4 regions of the Ectopseudomonas mendocina genome follow, and region 1 is predicted to be linked to each of the others. Evidence: riboswitches for the same ligand, from Rfam matches in the RefSeq annotation. Region 1 holds a riboswitch; each other region holds the start of a gene.
The links. Region 1 has a riboswitch for cobalamin ahead of C7A17_RS10745 (TonB-dependent receptor). Riboswitches for the same ligand answer to the same signal wherever they lie in the genome.
Positions count from the first base shown of each region.

Region 2: it holds a riboswitch for cobalamin, as region 1 does, so the genes downstream of both, cobO (cob(I)yrinic acid a,c-diamide adenosyltransferase) here and C7A17_RS10745 (TonB-dependent receptor) in region 1, are expected to answer to the same signal.
Region 3: it holds a riboswitch for cobalamin, as region 1 does, so the genes downstream of both, C7A17_RS14555 (TonB-dependent receptor domain-containing protein) here and C7A17_RS10745 (TonB-dependent receptor) in region 1, are expected to answer to the same signal.
Region 4: it holds a riboswitch for cobalamin, as region 1 does, so the genes downstream of both, C7A17_RS05700 (energy-coupling factor ABC transporter permease) here and C7A17_RS10745 (TonB-dependent receptor) in region 1, are expected to answer to the same signal.

Region 1 is NZ_CP027657.1:2,307,098-2,311,459, reverse strand. It holds gene C7A17_RS10750 (ABC transporter ATP-binding protein) at 1-340, opposite strand, end outside; gene C7A17_RS10745 (TonB-dependent receptor) at 340-2,460, opposite strand; cobalamin riboswitch at 2,618-2,811, opposite strand; gene C7A17_RS10740 ((2Fe-2S) ferredoxin domain-containing protein) at 2,914-3,612, opposite strand; gene C7A17_RS10735 (C4-dicarboxylate transporter DctA) at 3,977-4,362, shown strand, end outside.
Region 2 is NZ_CP027657.1:86,438-90,799, forward strand. It holds gene cbiB (adenosylcobinamide-phosphate synthase CbiB) at 1-1, opposite strand, end outside; gene bluB (5,6-dimethylbenzimidazole synthase) at 5-658, opposite strand; gene C7A17_RS00485 (cobyrinate a,c-diamide synthase) at 655-1,947, opposite strand; gene cobO (cob(I)yrinic acid a,c-diamide adenosyltransferase) at 1,947-2,558, opposite strand; cobalamin riboswitch at 2,751-2,960, opposite strand; gene C7A17_RS00495 (hypothetical protein) at 2,994-3,314, opposite strand; gene C7A17_RS00500 (C40 family peptidase) at 3,321-3,845, opposite strand; gene C7A17_RS00505 (C40 family peptidase) at 3,973-4,362, opposite strand, start outside.
Region 3 is NZ_CP027657.1:3,108,927-3,113,288, forward strand. It holds gene C7A17_RS14555 (TonB-dependent receptor domain-containing protein) at 1-1,451, opposite strand, end outside; cobalamin riboswitch at 1,537-1,741, opposite strand; gene dxs (1-deoxy-D-xylulose-5-phosphate synthase) at 1,814-3,709, opposite strand; gene C7A17_RS14565 (alpha/beta fold hydrolase) at 3,792-4,362, opposite strand, start outside.
Region 4 is NZ_CP027657.1:1,219,269-1,223,630, reverse strand. It holds gene C7A17_RS05710 (acyl-CoA dehydrogenase family protein) at 1-1,634, shown strand, start outside; gene C7A17_RS05705 (PaaI family thioesterase) at 1,648-2,079, shown strand; cobalamin riboswitch at 2,132-2,334, shown strand; gene C7A17_RS05700 (energy-coupling factor ABC transporter permease) at 2,387-3,067, shown strand; gene C7A17_RS05695 (hypothetical protein) at 3,077-3,796, opposite strand; gene amn (AMP nucleosidase) at 3,924-4,362, shown strand, end outside.

The sequences.
Region 1 (4,362 bases):
CGTCGCCGTCGAACAGCCCCTTGTGCGGCGTGCGGCCCATGGCCGCCAGCTCGTGCACGCGCAGGCCGAAGTCCTGCGGGAATTCCTGCAGCACCACCGCCACGCGCTGCGCACTCCAACGCGGCGAGCGCTGCCACAGCGCCTCGCCGTCCAGCTCAATGCTGCCGCCACTGGGCCGCTGAAAGCGATAGGCGCAGCGCAGCAGACTGGTCTTGCCGCTGCCGTTGGGGCCGATCAGCCCCACCAGCTCGCCATCGTCGACCGCCAGATCGATACCGTCGAGCAGCGGCCGCTGGCCGTCGGGCGACCAGGCCAGCTCGCGGATGCGCAGACGCTGCATCAGAAGCTGTAGTCCGCAGTGACGAAGAACGAGCGCGGTTCGCCGAGCAGCCACTGCTGGCCGTTGTGCATCTGGCTACGGGCGTAGGTGCGGTCGAACAGATTGTTCAACTGCAGGCCCAGGCGCACATCCGGCTGCACCTGCCAGGCAACATTGGCATCGACCACGGTGTAGCCCGGCACGTCCACGGTGTTGGCCGTATTGGCGTAACGGGCATCGACATAGCGAGCGCCGATACCGGCATCCACACCCCATCCGAAGTCCTTGTTCAGCCACAGGTTGGCGGTGCGCCGCGGCACGTTGTTCGGACGATTGCCACTGCGGTCACCGCCGCCTTCGACGAAGTCATCGTATTCGGCGCGCACGAACGCCGCGTTGGCCGAAACCTGCCAGCCGCCGTCGAGTGCCAGCTCCAGAGTCGCCTCCAGGCCATCGGACGACTGCTGGCCAATCTGCACGGTCGGCGAGGTCGGGGTTTCGCGACTGAGCAGCTTCTTCTTGACGATGTGATAGGCAGCCAGCGTCCATTCACCGCGTCCATCCCAGAACGACTGCTTGAGGCCGAACTCGGTCTGCTTGGACTCGGTAAGATCCATCTGCTGCTGGCCCGGATTGAGCGTGATGAGGTTGTTCACCCCATCCTCGCTGGTGGAGTACTGACCGTACAACGACAGTTGCGGAGTAACGGCAAACACTAGGCCGGCACGCCAGTTTCCACCGCTCAGGCTGCGATCAGATCGGGTACCTGCACGCAGGTCGTCACGATCGATATGGTTCTGGTCGCGACGGATGCCAGTGACCAGCGACCAGCGTTCGCTGAGCTGCAGCTGGTTCTCGGCGAACAGGGCGAAGGTACGGGTCTCGCTGCGCGAGTGCGGGCGATAGGCATCGAGGCTCTGGTAGTAGCCGGGTGGCGGATTCCAGGGATCGATGAATTCGCCACCACCAACATCGGTATAGGGCGAGTTGTTGGCCAGGTTGAAACGGATACGGTTGAACTCGCCGCCGACCAGGGTACGGCTGGCCAGGCCAAACAGCGAGTGGTTGAAGGTGAAGATCTGGCGGTCGCCGATCTGTTCCTGATCGTGCTTGATTTCCAGCTGTTCGCGGCGGTTGAGCTGACCCTGAGCGGCGTCCCAGGTGAAGTTCTCGGCGTTACGCCAGTAACGGCGCGCTTTGAGGTAGTAGAGCTGGTTGCTGGCGCTGACCTGATCGGAAAGCGTCCAGTCGGTGGTCAGTCGCGTCCACTGCTCGTGATAGGCGATATCGGCGTTGCGTACGTTGTAGTTTTTATCGCGCAGGCTGTCGCGCAACTTGCCATCGACCAGTGGCGTACCGAAGTAGCTACCGGGCTTCAACTTGCCCTGGTCGTGAGCCAGGGTGAAGGCCAGGTCATCGTTGGCTTGCCAGCGCAACGCAGCGCTCAGGCCCAGGTTCTGCGAATCGTCGCGATCGGCCCAGCCATGGCTGGCCTCACGGTTGAGATTGAGGCGGTAACTCAGGGTGTCGCTCAGCGAACCGCCGCTGTCCAGCGCCTGCTGGTTGCGGTCGAACGAGCCATAGCCGAAGCGCACATGGTTCCTGATCTCGCCCTCGAACGGCTTCTTCGCCAGCACGTTGACCACCGCGCCAGTGGCACCTTCGCCGTACAGCACCGAAGCAGGGCCGCGCAGCACGTCGATACGCTCGACCATCCAGGGATCGTGCGGGAACGACACGGTGCCCATGCCGGTGTACATACGAATGCCATCGAACAGCGTCATCACCGAGGCATGACCGGTGAAACCGCGTGCCGACAACGCCGTGCCGCCGTTGCCGGGTGCGCCGATATCACTGATACCTGCCGTACGCGTCACGGCATCCTGCACGCTGCGGTTGTTGCGCTCACGCACCTCGGCACCGCTGAGGCTGGTGGTGCTGGCGGGGGTTTGCAGGGCCGTCAGGCCCAGTCGCGAGCCCGCGACGGTCGGGGTATGCAGGTCGGTAGCGCCCTCTTCGACCGCGGCTTGTGCCTGGACGGTCACTTCAGGGAGGTCGACTGGAGCTTCGCCAGCCATGGCCGCAGAGGCCAACAGCAGCGCGAACGATGCAGAGGTTTGAAACAGGGGATAGCGCGCCATATTGCTTCCATCGCAAAGAGAAAAGGCACGGCAATCCGATGGAAACGCGCAACAGCAGATGTGGGCGCGCAAACACCCACGATCGGCGTCAACGCCCGCCCACCGCGGGTTGCCAGACTAATGGGGGGCGTCCGATGCGACACGAGTGCGCAATGACAGCAAACCCCAGATTCAGGCCGGTCTCCGGGCTGGCGAGGGTCATGACGTCATCGCCTTCCCATGCGCAGGGCGCACAGTGGCCTGTTGATAACGTCGCTCGCTTACCGTTGCGGGGGCAGCGTCGGACTTGCACCGACTTCCCGTTTCACCTCACGCGCGGCGGCGTGAGACACCTGAATCGGCGCGGATATGACCATCCGACTCCGCTCAAGTCAAGGCACGGGGGCAATTGTGGGAGGCGCTTTAGCGGCGATTGCTCGTAGCCTGGATTCGCCGCAGGCGTAATCCGAGTTGCTAATTGTTGCCCTGCTCATCGATACGCAACTCCGGCAGCGCCCTGCCCGCCACCAGGCGTTCGTCGACCAGGCGAATCACTGCCGCTTCGTCCTTGATGCCATACCACTCGCCCTGTGGATAAAGGCTCGCGGTCGGCCCCAGGTCACAGGGGAACTGGCACTGGCTGCGGGTGATGTGCACCCCGCCCTCGCACTCCAGTTTGCCGGCGGCCTTGAGTCGCTGACGCAGGGTTTTCCACAGGCCCAGCGCGCCCTTGCGCGTGCAGCGTGGGCCGTTGCACAGCAGCAGGCGTTGCGCGTGTGGCGGAATCTGCGACCAGGCGTGGTGCGCAGGCACGGGCGGCACGTCGCTGCAGGGAAGATGCGCCTGACGATGCGCCAGCAACGCGCCTAGACCATCGAGCCAGGTGTCCTCCAGCGCCGTGCAGACCACGAACACCTCAGCCCCGTCACCGCGCTCGGCGATACGCTCGCGCAGCCAGTCGCGATGCGCGGCATCGGCGCGTGGTTCCAGATCGACCACCAGCAACGGTCGCGGCGCCTCATTGATGGCCTGCAACCAATCGTCCTGCTCCGAGTCATGCAGGTGCGCCTCGCCCAACAGCGCTTCGATGCGTTGCTGCAGACGCTCGGCCGACGCCCCACGAGCCAGGCCTGGGCCAATGAACAGAACGAGGGCGTAGGGGGCTTGGCTCATGACGGTCTCCAAAACGGGCCGGGCAGTCTAGCGACAATGGCGCGCCAGTCGTAGCCCGAATGCAATCCGGGCCGCCACACCAACACCCTACGTAGGGTGCGCCGCGCGCACCGCCAGCCACTCCAATCCCGATGCGCAGGAGGGGCTTCAGCCGCGATGGCAGTCCGGTCTTACCAGTTGCTGACTGCCTTCGTATTCCCGTTCGTCGCCACTGCTCATGGCATTCACAGAGAGGGGGTTGTCAGCCCTGGCGATTGCGCATAGCCTGAACTGGTCATACCGGTAATACCATAAAAACAATCAGGCGTTCATTTCCGGGCCTCCGTGCGGGCGTGGATCAACGCGCCTAACGGAGACCCCCGCAATGTTCATGAAACTGCTTCCCCGCTCGCTATTCCTGCAAGTCGTGATAGGCCTGGTGCTTGGCGTGTTGTGCGGCCTCAGCCTGCCGGACCTGGCCACCCAGCTCAAACCCCTGGGCGACGGCTTCATCAAGCTGATCAAGATGCTCATCGCACTGATCGTGTTCTGCGTGGTGGTCAGCGGCATTTCAGGTGCCGGAGACCTGAAGAAAGTAGGCCGCATCGGCCTGAAGTCGGTGATCTATTTCGAGGTGCTGACCACCTTCGCTCTGATTCTCGGGCTGGTGGTGGCCTATGGTTTGGGCCTGGGTTCTGGCGCCAACCTCCATCTCAACGAATTGTCTGCCAGCGATGCCGCGCTCTACGCCAGTCGCACCCAGGAGCTGCA
Region 2 (4,362 bases), 2.2 Mb from region 1:
TCGTTCACTCACCAGAGGATCCCCATCGATTCTCGAACAGCAATTCGGACAGCGGCCGAGGTGTGGCCCAGCCCTCTTCCACCAGCATCGGTTTCTCGTAGAAGGCGTGCACCGGCCCCAGGCACAGCAGCGCCACCGGCTTGCTGCCAGCCGGCATACCCAGCAGCCCGGCCAGCGCTTCGGGGTCGAACAACGACACCCAGCCCAGGCCCAGCCCTTCGGCCCGCGCAGCCAGCCACAGATTCTGAATGGCGCAGGCCACCGAAGCCATATCCATTTCCGGCAACGTGCGTCGTCCAAAGACATGCGCTTCGCGCCCTTCCATCAGCGCCACCGCCAGCAGCTCGGCGCAATCGCGGATACCCTCGACCTTGAGCCGCATGAACTCATCCGAGCGCTCGCCCAGGACTTCGGCGGTGCGTACCCGCTCCACCTCCACCAGCGCATGGGCCGCCTCACGCAATTGCGGATCGCTGATACGCAGGAAGCGCCACGGCTGCATCAGGCCGACGCTGGGCGCGTGGTGCGCCGCTTCGAGCAGCCGCGCCAACACCTCAGGCGGTACCTGCCCGCCGGCGAAGTGGCGCATGTCGCGGCGCTCGGCAATGGCGCGGTATACCGCCGCACGCTCTGCTGGAGTGAAAGCATGCTCGCTCATGGACGCAGCAGCGCGGCGGCCGCCTCCGGATTGGACGGCAGGTAGAAGTGGATATAGCTGGCCGTCAGCCGACCCAGGCGATAGACCGCCTCGGCCACCGGCTTGCCGTTCGGGCAACGGCCGAGCGCCAGGGGCTGCAAGGGACTTTCCAGGCGAGAGTGGTGGTAACTGTGGCCGCGCAGCTCGCCTTCCGGCAGCGTCACTTCCTGCAGGGCCAGTGCCGTCAGCCGTGGCTGCAAAGCCGCACTGCCGCTGAGCAGGCCAAGCATGCGGCCACTGCCGCCCTGCTTGTCGCGCAGCTCATCGAGCAAATAGAGCATGCCGCCACACTCGGCGAGCAGTGGCTTGCCGGCCTGGTGATGGGTACGGATCGCCGCAGCCATGGCCTGGTTGCCCTCCAGCTCTGCCAGGTACAGCTCGGGATAACCGCCAGGCAAGTAGAGACTGTCCACGTCCGGCAGCGCTTGATCGATCAGCGGCGAGAAATAGCGCAGCTCAGCCCCCAGCGCCTGCAGCAGGTCGAGATTGGCCTGATAAAGGAAGGCGAACGCGGCATCCCGCGCCACACCGATCCGCACGCCTTGGAGCAAGGGCGCAGGTTCGTCGATCTGCGGCGCGGCGAAGCTCACCGCCGGCGGCAGATCGACATCGGCGCTGGCCGCCAGGGCGTCGGCGACGGCGTCCAGGCGTGCTTCCAGATCGGCCAGCTCAGTTGCCTGCACCAGGCCCAGATGCCGACTCGGCAACTCCACCGCGGCACTGCGCGGCAAAGCGCCGAACCAGCGGATGCTCGATGGCAAGGCATCACGCAGAATATCGCCATGGCGGGTACTGGCGACGCGGTTGCCGAGCACTCCGGCAAACGGCAGATCCGGCTGGAAGGTGGCCAGGCCGTGAGCCAGCGCGCCGAAGGTCTGCGCCATGGCTGCACCGTCGATCACGCCCAGTACCGGTACGCCAAAGTAACGGGCCAGATCGGCCGCCGACGGCTTGCCGTCGAACAAGCCCATCACCCCTTCGATCAGGATCAGATCGGCCTCGCCCGCGGCCTGCCACAACAGCCGGCGGCTCTCCGCCTCACCCACCATGGCCAGGTCGAGCTGGTACACCGGCGCGCCGCTGGCGCGGGCGTGGATCATCGGATCGAGGAAGTCCGGGCCGCACTTGAACACTCGCACCCGGCGCCCCTGACGCGTATGCAGGCGCGCCAGCGCGGCGGTGACGGTGGTCTTGCCCTGACCCGAAGCTGGCGCGGCAATCAGCAGCGCCGGGCAGTGACGTGCTTCCATCAGAATTCGATGCCCTTCTGCGCCTTCACTCCGGACTTGAACGCATGCTTGACCAGACTCATCTCGGTGACCGTATCGGCCGCCTCGATCATCCCCGGCAAGGCGCCCCGCCCCGTTACCACCACGTGCTGCAGCAGCGGCCGCGCTTCGATATCGGCCAGCACCGCATCCAGTTCGAGATAGCCATGCTTGAGGGCGATGTTCAGCTCATCCAGCACCACCAGGCCGATGGATTCATCGCCAAGCAAGCGCCTGGCAATGGCCCAGGCTTCCTGCGCCTTGGCGATATCACGCTGGCGATCCTGGGTTTCCCAGGTGAAACCCTCGCCCATCACGTGATAGCTGACTTCCTCGGGAAAGCGGCGGAAGAAGGTTTCCTCACCGGTGCTGGCGGCACCCTTGATGAACTGCACCACGCCGACCTTGAGGCCATGACCGAGGGCGCGCGCGACCATGCCGAAAGCGCTGCTGCTCTTGCCCTTGCCATTGCCGCTGTGCACCAGCAGCAGGCCGTATTCGTCCTGAGCCTGGGCGATCTTCTCGTCGATCAGGGCTTTCTTGCGCTGCATGCGCGCCTTGTGGCGGGCATCGCGCTCGGTGGACTCGCTCATGCTGTGCTCCTGTACGTCAGGCACCCGCGCCGCCTGTTGATCGATAAACAGTGCGAACGGCAATGAGGAAGAAGGTCGCGATGATCCGCACATCCTCATCCAGGTGCCAATGGCTGGTCAGGCGAGCGGAAGACAGAAAACACGAACGCCCCGGTCAAACCGGAGCGTTAGCCGGACAGCGCCCTCCGCGATGCCGTGAAACTGCGACAGGCCGGTCTCCGGGCTCGTGAGCGAACCCAAAGGTTCGACACCGCGCCTTCCCGTGCATAGCACAGTGGCTTCGAGCAGCGTTTGACTCACCTACCGTTGCGGGGGCAGCGCCGGCATTCGAACCGGCTTCCCTGTTTCACCCCTCGGCCGTCATTCGCAGCGACTCGGGGCACCTGAAGCAAGGCGCGCAGGGTAGAGGCTGGCAGCCCTACCCGTCAACGCCGCTCAGTGCCTGGGCATGAACCCAGGCGGTTTGCTCGCCAACCAATCGACGAAAGTCCGCAAACGCTCATCACTCAGCAGCGCCTCGCGGCTGTTGTAAGTCAGCGCCAGCTCCTTTTCGCTGAACAGACGGTGAATCTGGTTATGGCAGGCGCGGCAGACCCAAAGCGTGGCGGTAATGCGCTCATGACGAGCGAAGCGTTTCTGCACATAGACCTTGTCGTGCAGCGCCTTGGGAATCAGGTGATGGCGGGTCAGTGCGACAGACCGCGCGCACAGCTCACAGAGCTCAGGCTGAGGCGGCAGGCGAATGGGCTCGCTCATGGAGGGTCAGGGGTTACGAGCGAGCTCTGGGGTGATGACTCGTTTGGCATCGAGGTAGACACGCTGCCAGTAGACGTTATCGAGGCTGTCCAGGCGCACGGTACCGCCACTGGACGGCGCATGGACGAAACGCCCCTCGCCGACATAAATGCCGGCATGACTGACGGCACGACCGCCATTGGTGGCGAAGAACACCAGATCACCACTCTGCAGGGCATCGCGCCGAACATCCGGGGTACGCATCGCGCTCAGCTCACGGGTCGAACGTGGCAGGCTGATACCGGCTGCATCGCGGTAGACGTAGCCGATCAGACCACTGCAGTCGAAGCCGCCTTCCGGGGTATTGCCGCCATAACGATAGGGCGTACCGACCAGACCGAGGGCGCGGAACAAGACATCTTCGGCGCCGCCCTGATAGGACGAAGAAGAGACTGGAGGACTGTAGGTAGGCTGAGGAGAGGGAGCACGACTGCTACACGCACTCAGTAGCAGAACGAGGGAGATAAGGACGACACGGGTCGTGACGGGCATAAGCGAGGCGATCCAGAGCCTGAATGCGCTCTACTCTGCCGATTCACGACGAACGGCGCAACCCTCAGCTCCGTTCAAGACCTATCGAAACAGCCCTTGAACAGATTCTGCGGTTACGCCGTATACATCAGTTATGACGCTTGGCAGCGACCTGATCTTCAACCGGAGCCAGGGCGAGCACGCGCTTGGCTTGCAGGTAACTGCGATTCCAGTAGCTGTCGTCCAGGCTGTCGATGCGCACGCCACCACTGCGACTGCTGCTGGAATGGATGAATTGGTCATCTCCCAGGTAGATGCCGGCGTGGCTGACGCGACCGCGGCCGCGATCGTTGAACAGAATCAGGTCACCTGGCTCCAGGTCGGCACGGGCCACCTTCGGCGCATCCAGATTGATCAATTCACGAGTGGAGCGCGGCAATTCGAGACCGACCTCTTTGCGGAACAGGTAACCGACGAAGCCGCTGCAATCGAACCCGGACTGTACCGAGGTCCCACCGTAGCGATAGCGAGTACCGAT
Region 3 (4,362 bases), 800 kb from region 1:
TTGATGCGTGCTGTCTGCACGTTCTGCGGGATGAAGTTCTCGTCCAGAACGATGGCGTCCTCGATCTCGGTGCGGTACACGGACGTCTGCAGGGAGCCCGTGTCGCTGTAGCGGCTGCGCCACTGCAGTTCGTAGCTTTTGGAACGTTCCGGGGCGAGGTCGGGGTTGGCGCTGGCAAAGCACATGCCACCAAAGCAGAAATCCGGGTAATACAAGTCGTTGAAGGTCGGCGCGCGGAAACCTTCGCTATACGACAGGATCAGGTCGTTGGCATTGTTGAGGGGCAAGGTCAATGCTGCGTTCCAGGTGTTCTCGCTACCGAATTGTTGGTTGTCGTCGTGGCGCACTCCCAGCTCGGTCGAGAACGTTTCTCCGGTATAACGATGCTGGACGAAGGCCGCTCGGTTCCAGCGTGAGTCCTCGACGAAATCCGTCGTGCCCTGCGCTCGATCTTCATACCAGTCCAGCCCCAGCAGCAGTTGGTGGTTTTCGTTGAGTGTCAGAGTGTTCAGCCAATTGGCTGCGTCACGATAGGTATTGAATTGGCTGATAGTGCCGCCTGGCTGATCGTTGCCACTGTCGCGCTTGTCTTCGCTATGACCCAGTTCCAGGCGACTGCTCCATACCTCGTTGAAGCGTGCATCGAGGAAGCCAGAGATGCTGCTGAGCAAGAAGTCGGTAGTCGGCAGAGACCCGGTAAAGACATCGTCGTATTCCACCTGTCCGCGCTGTTCGAGCGCACTGAAGCCAATTTGTAGATCGTCGTTGAAACGGTGCGAAAGATTCAGACTGAGTGAGCGATTGCGGTAGGCGTCGTCGTCGCCATTGGCACCGAAACTGTCGCGGGTCGCGTCAATACCGGCTGTCTCATCCAGAGCGGCGCCCAGATGAAAGCGAGTGCGTTCGTCGCCGCCGGAGAGACCGAGGCTGCGTTGGTAAGTGCTGTCGCTGCCAGCGGCCAGGCGGGCGTAAGGCTTGAGACCCAGTCCATCGCCCTGGCGGGTGAAAATCTGGATCACCCCGCCAATGGCGTCAGAGCCGTAGAGCGCCGAACGGGCGCCGCGTACGACTTCGATACGCTCGATCTGATCGGGGGCGAGAAACTCCAGGCTGCTGGTGCCGCTGGAGGCGGCCGCGATACGTTGGCCGTCGACCAGTACCAGGGTTTGTGCCGTGCTGGTGCCGCGCAGGAACACGCCCGTCTGGCTGCCGACACCGCCAGTACGGACGATGCTGAGACCTGGCACGCGCTCCAGCAACTCGGTAACGCTACTGGCCTGCAGGCGTTCGATATCGTCCCGCTCGAAGACGGTGGTAGCCGCAGTAGCCTGCGCTTGCGGTTCGGCCAGACGTCCGGAGGTGACCACCAGAGGCTCGGTCGTATAAGGCTCTGCGGCCAGTGCAAGGCCGGGCATGACGGCGATGGCCAGCGCCAGACGGGACAGTTTCATTCTCTTTCCTCAAAGGTCGGCAGACTTTCGAGGAGGGCAGGAGCAAGCGCGCAGGGCGGCGCTTGACCGTGCTGCCCTCCGCAACACCAGTCGCACCGCCTTGGCCGGTCTCCGGGCTCTCGACCCGCGCCCGCCTTCCCAGGTTGCCCCAGTGGCTGTTGGACGCGGCGCACGCTCAGCGCGTGCAGTCGATTACCGTTGCGGGGGCAGCGCCGGGATTGCTCATGACGAGCGCACCGGCTTCCCGTTTAACACTGCTTGCGCAGCGCACCCTGGCGGAACATGAAGTGCGCGAACCTTAGTGCGCACGCATATGAATGACAAGCAAGCTCCGCTCATTCAACGATGAGCGGGCTTCATGCTCAGGCCTGAAGCAAATCCAGACGCTGACGTACCGCGCGTTCGATGCCGGCTTCGTCGAGGCCGCACTCGGCAAGCATCTGACTCGGTTTCGCGTGCTCGACGTAGTAGTCGGGCAGGCCCAGGTGCAGCATCGGCACCTGGCGGTTCTCGGCGGCGAAGAATTCGCTGACCGCACTGCCAGCGCCGCCCATGATGCTGTTTTCCTCGATGGTCACCAGCAGCGCGTGGTTGCCCGCCAGTTCGCGCAGCAGGGCTTCGTCCAGCGGTTTGACGAAGCGCATGTCGACCACCGTGGCGTCCAGGGTTTCACCCACACGCAGGGCTTCGGCCAGTTGCACGCCGAAGGCCAGCAGGGCGACGCCCTTGCCCTGGCGGCGTACCACGGCTTTGCCAATCTCCAACGGCTCCAGACCAGCATCGAGCGCTGCATTGGGGCCAGTGCCGCGCGGGTAGCGAACCGCTGCAGGACCGTCGAACAGGTGGCCGGTGGTGAGCATGCGGCGCATCTCGTTCTCGTCGCTCGGCGTCATCACCAGCATGCCGGGGATGCAGCGCAGGTAGGACAGATCGAAGCTGCCGGCATGGGTCGGGCCGTCTTCGCCGACCAGGCCGGCACGGTCGATGGCGAACAGCACATCAAGGTGCTGCACGGCCACGTCGTGGATCAGTTGGTCATAGGCGCGCTGGAGGAAGGTGGAGTAGATCGCCACCACCGGCTTGGCGCCTTCGCAGGCCATGCCGGCCGCGAGGGTCACGGCGTGCTGCTCGGCAATGGCGACGTCGAAGTAGCGCTCGGGGAAGCGCTCGCTGAAATCCACCAGATCCGAGCCTTCCTTCATCGCCGGGGTGATACCGACCAGGCGCGCGTCCTGCTCGGCCATGTCGCACAGCCACTGGCCGAACACGTTGGAATATTTCGGGCCGCTGGGTTTCTTCGGGGCGGCGACCGGGGTTACCGGTTCCAGCTTGGTGATGGCGTGGTAGCCGATCGGGTCGGCCTCGGCAGGGGCGAAGCCCTTGCCCTTCTTGGTCACCACATGCAGGAACTGCGGCCCGTCGAGGTCGCGCATATTGCGCAGCGTTGCGAGCAGGGTGGGCAGGTCGTGGCCATCGATGGGGCCGACGTAGTTCCAGCCTAGTTCTTCGAACAGGGTACCGGGCACCAGCATGCCCTTGGCGTGTTCCTCGACCTTGCGCGCGATTTCCCAGGCGCCGGGCAGGCGCGAGAGGATCTTCTTGCTGCCCTCGCGCATGCTGGCGTAGGTACGGCTGGAGATGATCTTGGCCAGGTAGTTGGACAGGCCGCCGACATTCTTGGAGATCGACATGTCGTTGTCGTTGAGGATCACCAGCATGTTGGCGCCGACGTCGGTGGCGTGGTTGAGCGCTTCGAAGGCCATGCCGGCAGTCAGTGCGCCGTCGCCGATCACCGCCACGCTCTTGCGCTTTTCGCCCTTCAGGCGGGCGGCAATGGCCATGCCCAGCGCCGCGCTGATGCTGGTGCTGGAGTGGCCGACGCCGAAGGTGTCGTACTCACTCTCGCTGCGCCGCGGGAAGGCGGCCAGACCGTCCTTCTGGCGCAGGCTGCCCATGCGCTCGCGACGACCGGTGAGGATCTTGTGCGGGTAGGCTTGGTGGCCGACGTCCCACACCAGACGGTCATCGGGGGTGTCGAAGACGTAATGCAGGGCGATGGTCAGCTCGATCACGCCGAGGCCGGCACCGAAGTGCCCGCCGCTCTGGCCAACGCTGTAGAGCAGGTATTGGCGCAGTTCGTCAGCGAGGGTTTCCAGGTCCGCTTCGGCCAGGCGGCGCAGTTCGTCCGGCGTGTTGGCGCTGTCGAGCAGCGGCGTCAACGGGCGCTCGCGGGGGATCTCGTGGAAAGTGGTCGGCATCAGGCGAATCGTTATAGGTGTAAAAGATGCGGCAGTTTACCTGATGCCAGGAAAACAGCCCAATCCGCTGACCACATCGCCGTTACCGGTAGTGTCTTGCGAGGAAATCCAGCAGCAGGGCGCTGACCCGTTCTCCGCATTCGGCCTGCAGCCAGTGGCCTGCACCCGGCAGGTCGTGGCGTTCCAGGTGCGGCACCTTGTCGCCCATGCGTTTCAGGGTCGGCGCCTCGAAGCGGCCCACCGGATCGTTCTCCCCAAGCAGGAACAGCGTCGGCTGTGTCACCTGCAACTCGGCAAGGTGCTCACTGCGCTGCCAGTTGCGCTCGAAGTTGCGGTACCAGTTCAGTGCGCCGCGAAAGCCGTGGCGCTCGAAGGTGCGCAGGTAGTGAGCGAACATCGCCTCGCTGCACCAGGGCGGCAGCGGCAGGTCATCCGGCATGCCATCGAACAGCCGTGCATCAGCCGGTTTGTCCGTTGCCAGCAGGGCATCGCCGAGGCCGCCGAGCAGCAGGCGCAGGCTGCGGCCGATGTCTTCGTCCAGTTCGGCCTCGGCCACGCCTGGCTGCTGGAAGTAGATGATGTAGTGGAAGCGCCCGGCGTAGGCCTCGCGCATCATCTCGATGGCCGGGCGTTTCGGCCGGCCGCCGAAGGGT
Region 4 (4,362 bases), 1.1 Mb from region 1:
ATGCCGAAACACATGAAGTGTTCAACCAGGTGCCGAGCCTGGACGGCACCAACCTCTACCGCCTCGATCTGCCGCTGCAGGAGTGGACTCGTCGTTATGATGGGGCCTGGGCCGACGAGCGTCTGAGCGCCTATGGCGCGCTGGCCGGCGGCGCCTTGATGCAGGCAGGCTTTCTCGCCAACGAGAACAAGCCGGTGTTCAAGAGTCATGATCGCTACGGCAATCGCATCGATCTGGTGGAGTTTCACCCGGCCTACCACGAGCTGATGCGCACGGCCGTCGAGCATGGCCTGCCGTCGCTGCCCTGGACAGACCCACGCGCTGGCGCGCATGTCGCCCGTGCCGGCCTGACCTATATGCACAGTCAGGCCGAAGCGGCCAGCGGCTGCCCGCTGACCATGACCTTCGCTGCGGTGCCTGCCATTCGCCTGCAGCCCAACGTGGCCGAGCAGTGGCTGCCGAAGATCCTCGCCACCGAGTACGACCCGCGCAATTTACCGATGGAGCAGAAAACCGGCGTCACCATCGGTATGGCCATGACCGAGAAGCAGGGCGGCACCGACGTACGTGCCAACACCACCCGCGCCTATCCCATCGGCCTCGGCGGGCCGGGGCAGGGCTACGAGCTGGTTGGCCACAAATGGTTCTGCTCGGCGCCGATGTGTGATGCCTTCCTTACCCTGGCCTACACAGACAAGGGCCTGTCATGTTTCCTGCTGCCGCGTCACCGCCCTGACGGCACGCGCAACGCGTTCTACATCCAGCGCCTGAAGAACAAGCTGGGTAACTGGGCCAACGCCTCCAGCGAGGTGGAGTACCGCGGTGCCTTCGCCTGGATGCTTGGCGAGGAAGGACGCGGCGTGCCCACCATCATCGAGATGGTGGCGATGACGCGCTTCGATTGCATGGTCGGCTCCAGCAGCTTGATGCGTCAGGCGCTGACCCAGGCCGCGCACCACTGCGCACACCGCCAGGTCGGCGGCAAGCTGCTCGCAGACCAGCCGCTGATGCAGAACGTGCTGGCCGACCTGGCGCTGGAGAGCGAAGCCGCGCTGGCGCTGTGCATGCGCATGGGGCGTGCGCTCGACCACTCGCATGACGCGCAGGAAGACAAGTTCGCCCGCCTCGTCACTGCCGTGGGCAAGTACTGGATCTGCAAGCGTGCGCCGGAAATGATCTACGAGGCCAGCGAGTGCATGGGCGGCGCCGGTTACGTCGAGGAAACCATCCTGCCGCGCCTGTACCGCGAAGCGCCGGTCAACTCGATCTGGGAAGGTTCGGGCAACGTGCAGTGTCTGGACGTGCTGCGCGCCTTGTCCAAGGAACCGGGCGTGCTCGATGCGCTGTTCGCCGAGCTGGGCGACGGCCACGGTGATGCCCGTCTGAAGGCGCACATCCAGCGTTTGAAGGCCGACTTCAGCGATACCGCCGATATCCAGTACCGCGCCCGCCAGCTCACCGAAGACATGGCCGTGGCGCTGCAGGCCAAGCTGCTGCTGGAAGCGGGCAACGCCACCGTCTCCGATGCCTTTATCGCCAGCCGTCTGGAGGGCCGTGGCCGGGTCTACGGCACCTTGCCGCGTGGTGTCGACGTCGAGGCGCTGCTGGCGCGTAGCACGCCGCACCTGGCCTGATCGGAGGTTCGCCATGCACGCTCATCCGCGTTATCGGGAGCTGGTTGAGCAAGGCTTCGCCGACGCCAATTTCATCCAGGATCTCGGCATTCGTGCCACCGACTGCGGCCCAGGGTGGGTCGAGGCGGCGCTGGATATCCTGCCGCGCCACCTGCAGCAGAACGGTTTCATCCATGCTGGTGTGCAGACCACTCTGGCCGATCATGCTGCCGGTGCCGCCGCCGCGACGTTGGTGGCCGAAGGGCAGACGGTGCTGACCCTGGAATTCAAGGTCAACCTCCTGCGCCCGGCGCGTAGCACGCGCCTGTTCTGCCGCGCCGAGGTGCTCAAGGCCGGGCGCCAGGCCACGGTGGTTGAGGCCGAGGTGTTCGGCGAGGAGAGCGGCCAGAAGCGCCTGTACAGCAAGGCTTCGGTGACCATGGCGGTGGTGACGTTGCCGGCCTGAGCGAGAGCCGAGAGCGGATGGCCAGGCACGCTGTTTTTTAGCCGAGCAGGCGAGTAATCTTGCGCTCGATGGTTCTGCGTGCACGCATGTGACGCGGATGAAAAGGGAACAGGGTGCGGCGAATCTCGCCAATGCCCTGGCTGCCCCCGCAACTGTAAGCGGCGAACGATGCCCTCATGCCACTGACTTCGGTCGGGAAGGCGGGCGGAGTGCCAAGCCGTGAGCCAGGAGACCTGCCATCGACAACGGGCGTTTCGCCCAACCTTCATCCGAATCGTCGCGCGGTGGGCGCGAACAAGGAACTCGCATGCATATCGAACCCGGTGTCGTCGAAGGCGCCAAGATCCTCCTCAGCTACGCAACGGCCGTCACCGCTTTCGGCCTGACCGCCAAACTCGCCCTGGACAGCGTCCGCAGCAACGGTGGTGTCGCCGCCCTGGCTTTGCGCAGCCTGCTGACCACCGCCCTGGTGTTCTGCTTCTTCGAAGTATTCCCGCATCACCCGGTGGGTGTTTCCGAGGTGCATCTGATCCTCGGTTCTACCCTGTTGTTGCTGTTCGGTGCCGGTGCTGCTGCCATCGGCCTGGCCGCGGGGCTGTTGCTGCAGGGGCTGCTGTTCGCCCAGTTCGACCTGCCGCAGTACGGCATGAACGTCACCACGCTGTTGATCCCGTTGTGGGGCATCAGCCTGCTGGCCAAGCGCATCGTTGCGCCGGGTACCGCCTACGTCGATCTTTCCTATAAGCAGGCACTGGCACTGTCGACTGCCTACCAGGGTGGCATCGTCGCCTGGGTCGCGTTCTGGGCCTTCTACGGTCACGGCTTTTCCAGCGAAAACCTGGCAGCAGTGGGCAGCTTCGGCCTGGCTTACATGAGCGTGATCCTGATCGAGCCGCTGATCGACCTGGGCGTGCTGGCCGGTGCCAAGGCGTTGTCGCGTTTCAGCCAGGGGCCGCTGTTCAACGTGCGCCTGCACCAGGCGGCCTGACCCAGTCGTTTAGCGGCGGCGCTGCCAGATCATCTTGCCGGTATTGCTCTCGGTGACCAGATACTGGTCGCTGAAGCGGTAATAGGCAGCGGGTTGATAATCGGCGGCGCCTGCCAGGCGCACCATCAGCATGCCGTCCTGGCTGCGCCATTGGCCGCTGTACTGCACCTCGCCGGGGCTGTCGTAGCTCCAGTCGCTGCCGCCGCCGGCCGAGCGGCTCCACTGCGTGACGCTGCCATCGGCGTTCAACTGCAGGGTCATCACGGTGTTGAACGAAGCGAAGTTGGCGCCGCCACTGTTGATGATCTTCTCGTGCACCCAGGTGCCGACCAGTGCCGAATCCTGAACGCCTGCTGCAGGTGGGGGGGCTGCTGCTTCGCGCTGGAATAGTGTCTGACGTTCCAGTACCTCGCCGTTGCGTGGGTTGCGAGCCGCGATGCTGGTGTTGAGCATGGCATTGGCGTAGGTGGCGTTCATGTTGGCCAGCAGCAGGCCGGACTGTGGATCGCTGATCTCGGCGCGCAGCACCTGTCCATCGTAGTGGCCCTTCAGATTCAGGCGCAGGGTCTGATTCTCAACGTATTGCCCCTCAACCTGATTGCCCTGCTGGCGCAGAATCAGCACGGTCGGCAGGCCGTCGAGCGTGGCGCGGTAGTGACCGTCCAGCTCACCTGCCTGAACGCTGAAGCAGGAAACGACAGCCAGCAGCAGAAGGATTGGACGAACCATGGTAATGACCTCCGACGAGTAGCTCCAAGTCTAGTCTCGGCCGTCGGGTGGTGAGTCCTGTCGCGCTATGTTTTCGTCACCGTATGCAGGCAAGATAGGCGCGTACGTTCAGTCAGGAAGATGCACAGTGAAAGCCTGCTCAGATGATTTCATCGTTGCCCTCACGCCCGAAGAGGCCGTCGATCGCCTCGCCGCGTTGCACCAGGAGGCCACTGGCGCCCTGAGCCACGCGCTCAAACGCTACCTCAAGGAGCGCATCCGTCCCGATGCCAGCGAGCACTGCCTGTTCCGCTACCCCGAATTGCGCCTGACCTACCTGTGCCAGGGCGAGGTGCCGACCACCGTGCGCGCCTACGCCAAGGTGCAGGTGCCTGGCACCTACGCCATCACCGTGACCCAGCCGGCGGCCTTCCGCAAATACCTGCTGGAGCAACTGCGTCCGCTGATGAACGATTTCACCCTGCGCGTGGAAGTCGGCCGCAGCCAGCAGAACATTCCTTACCCGTACGTGGTCGAGGGCGGCGATGAGCTGGCCGGCAGTGGTGTGACCGCCGCCGAGCTGGCGC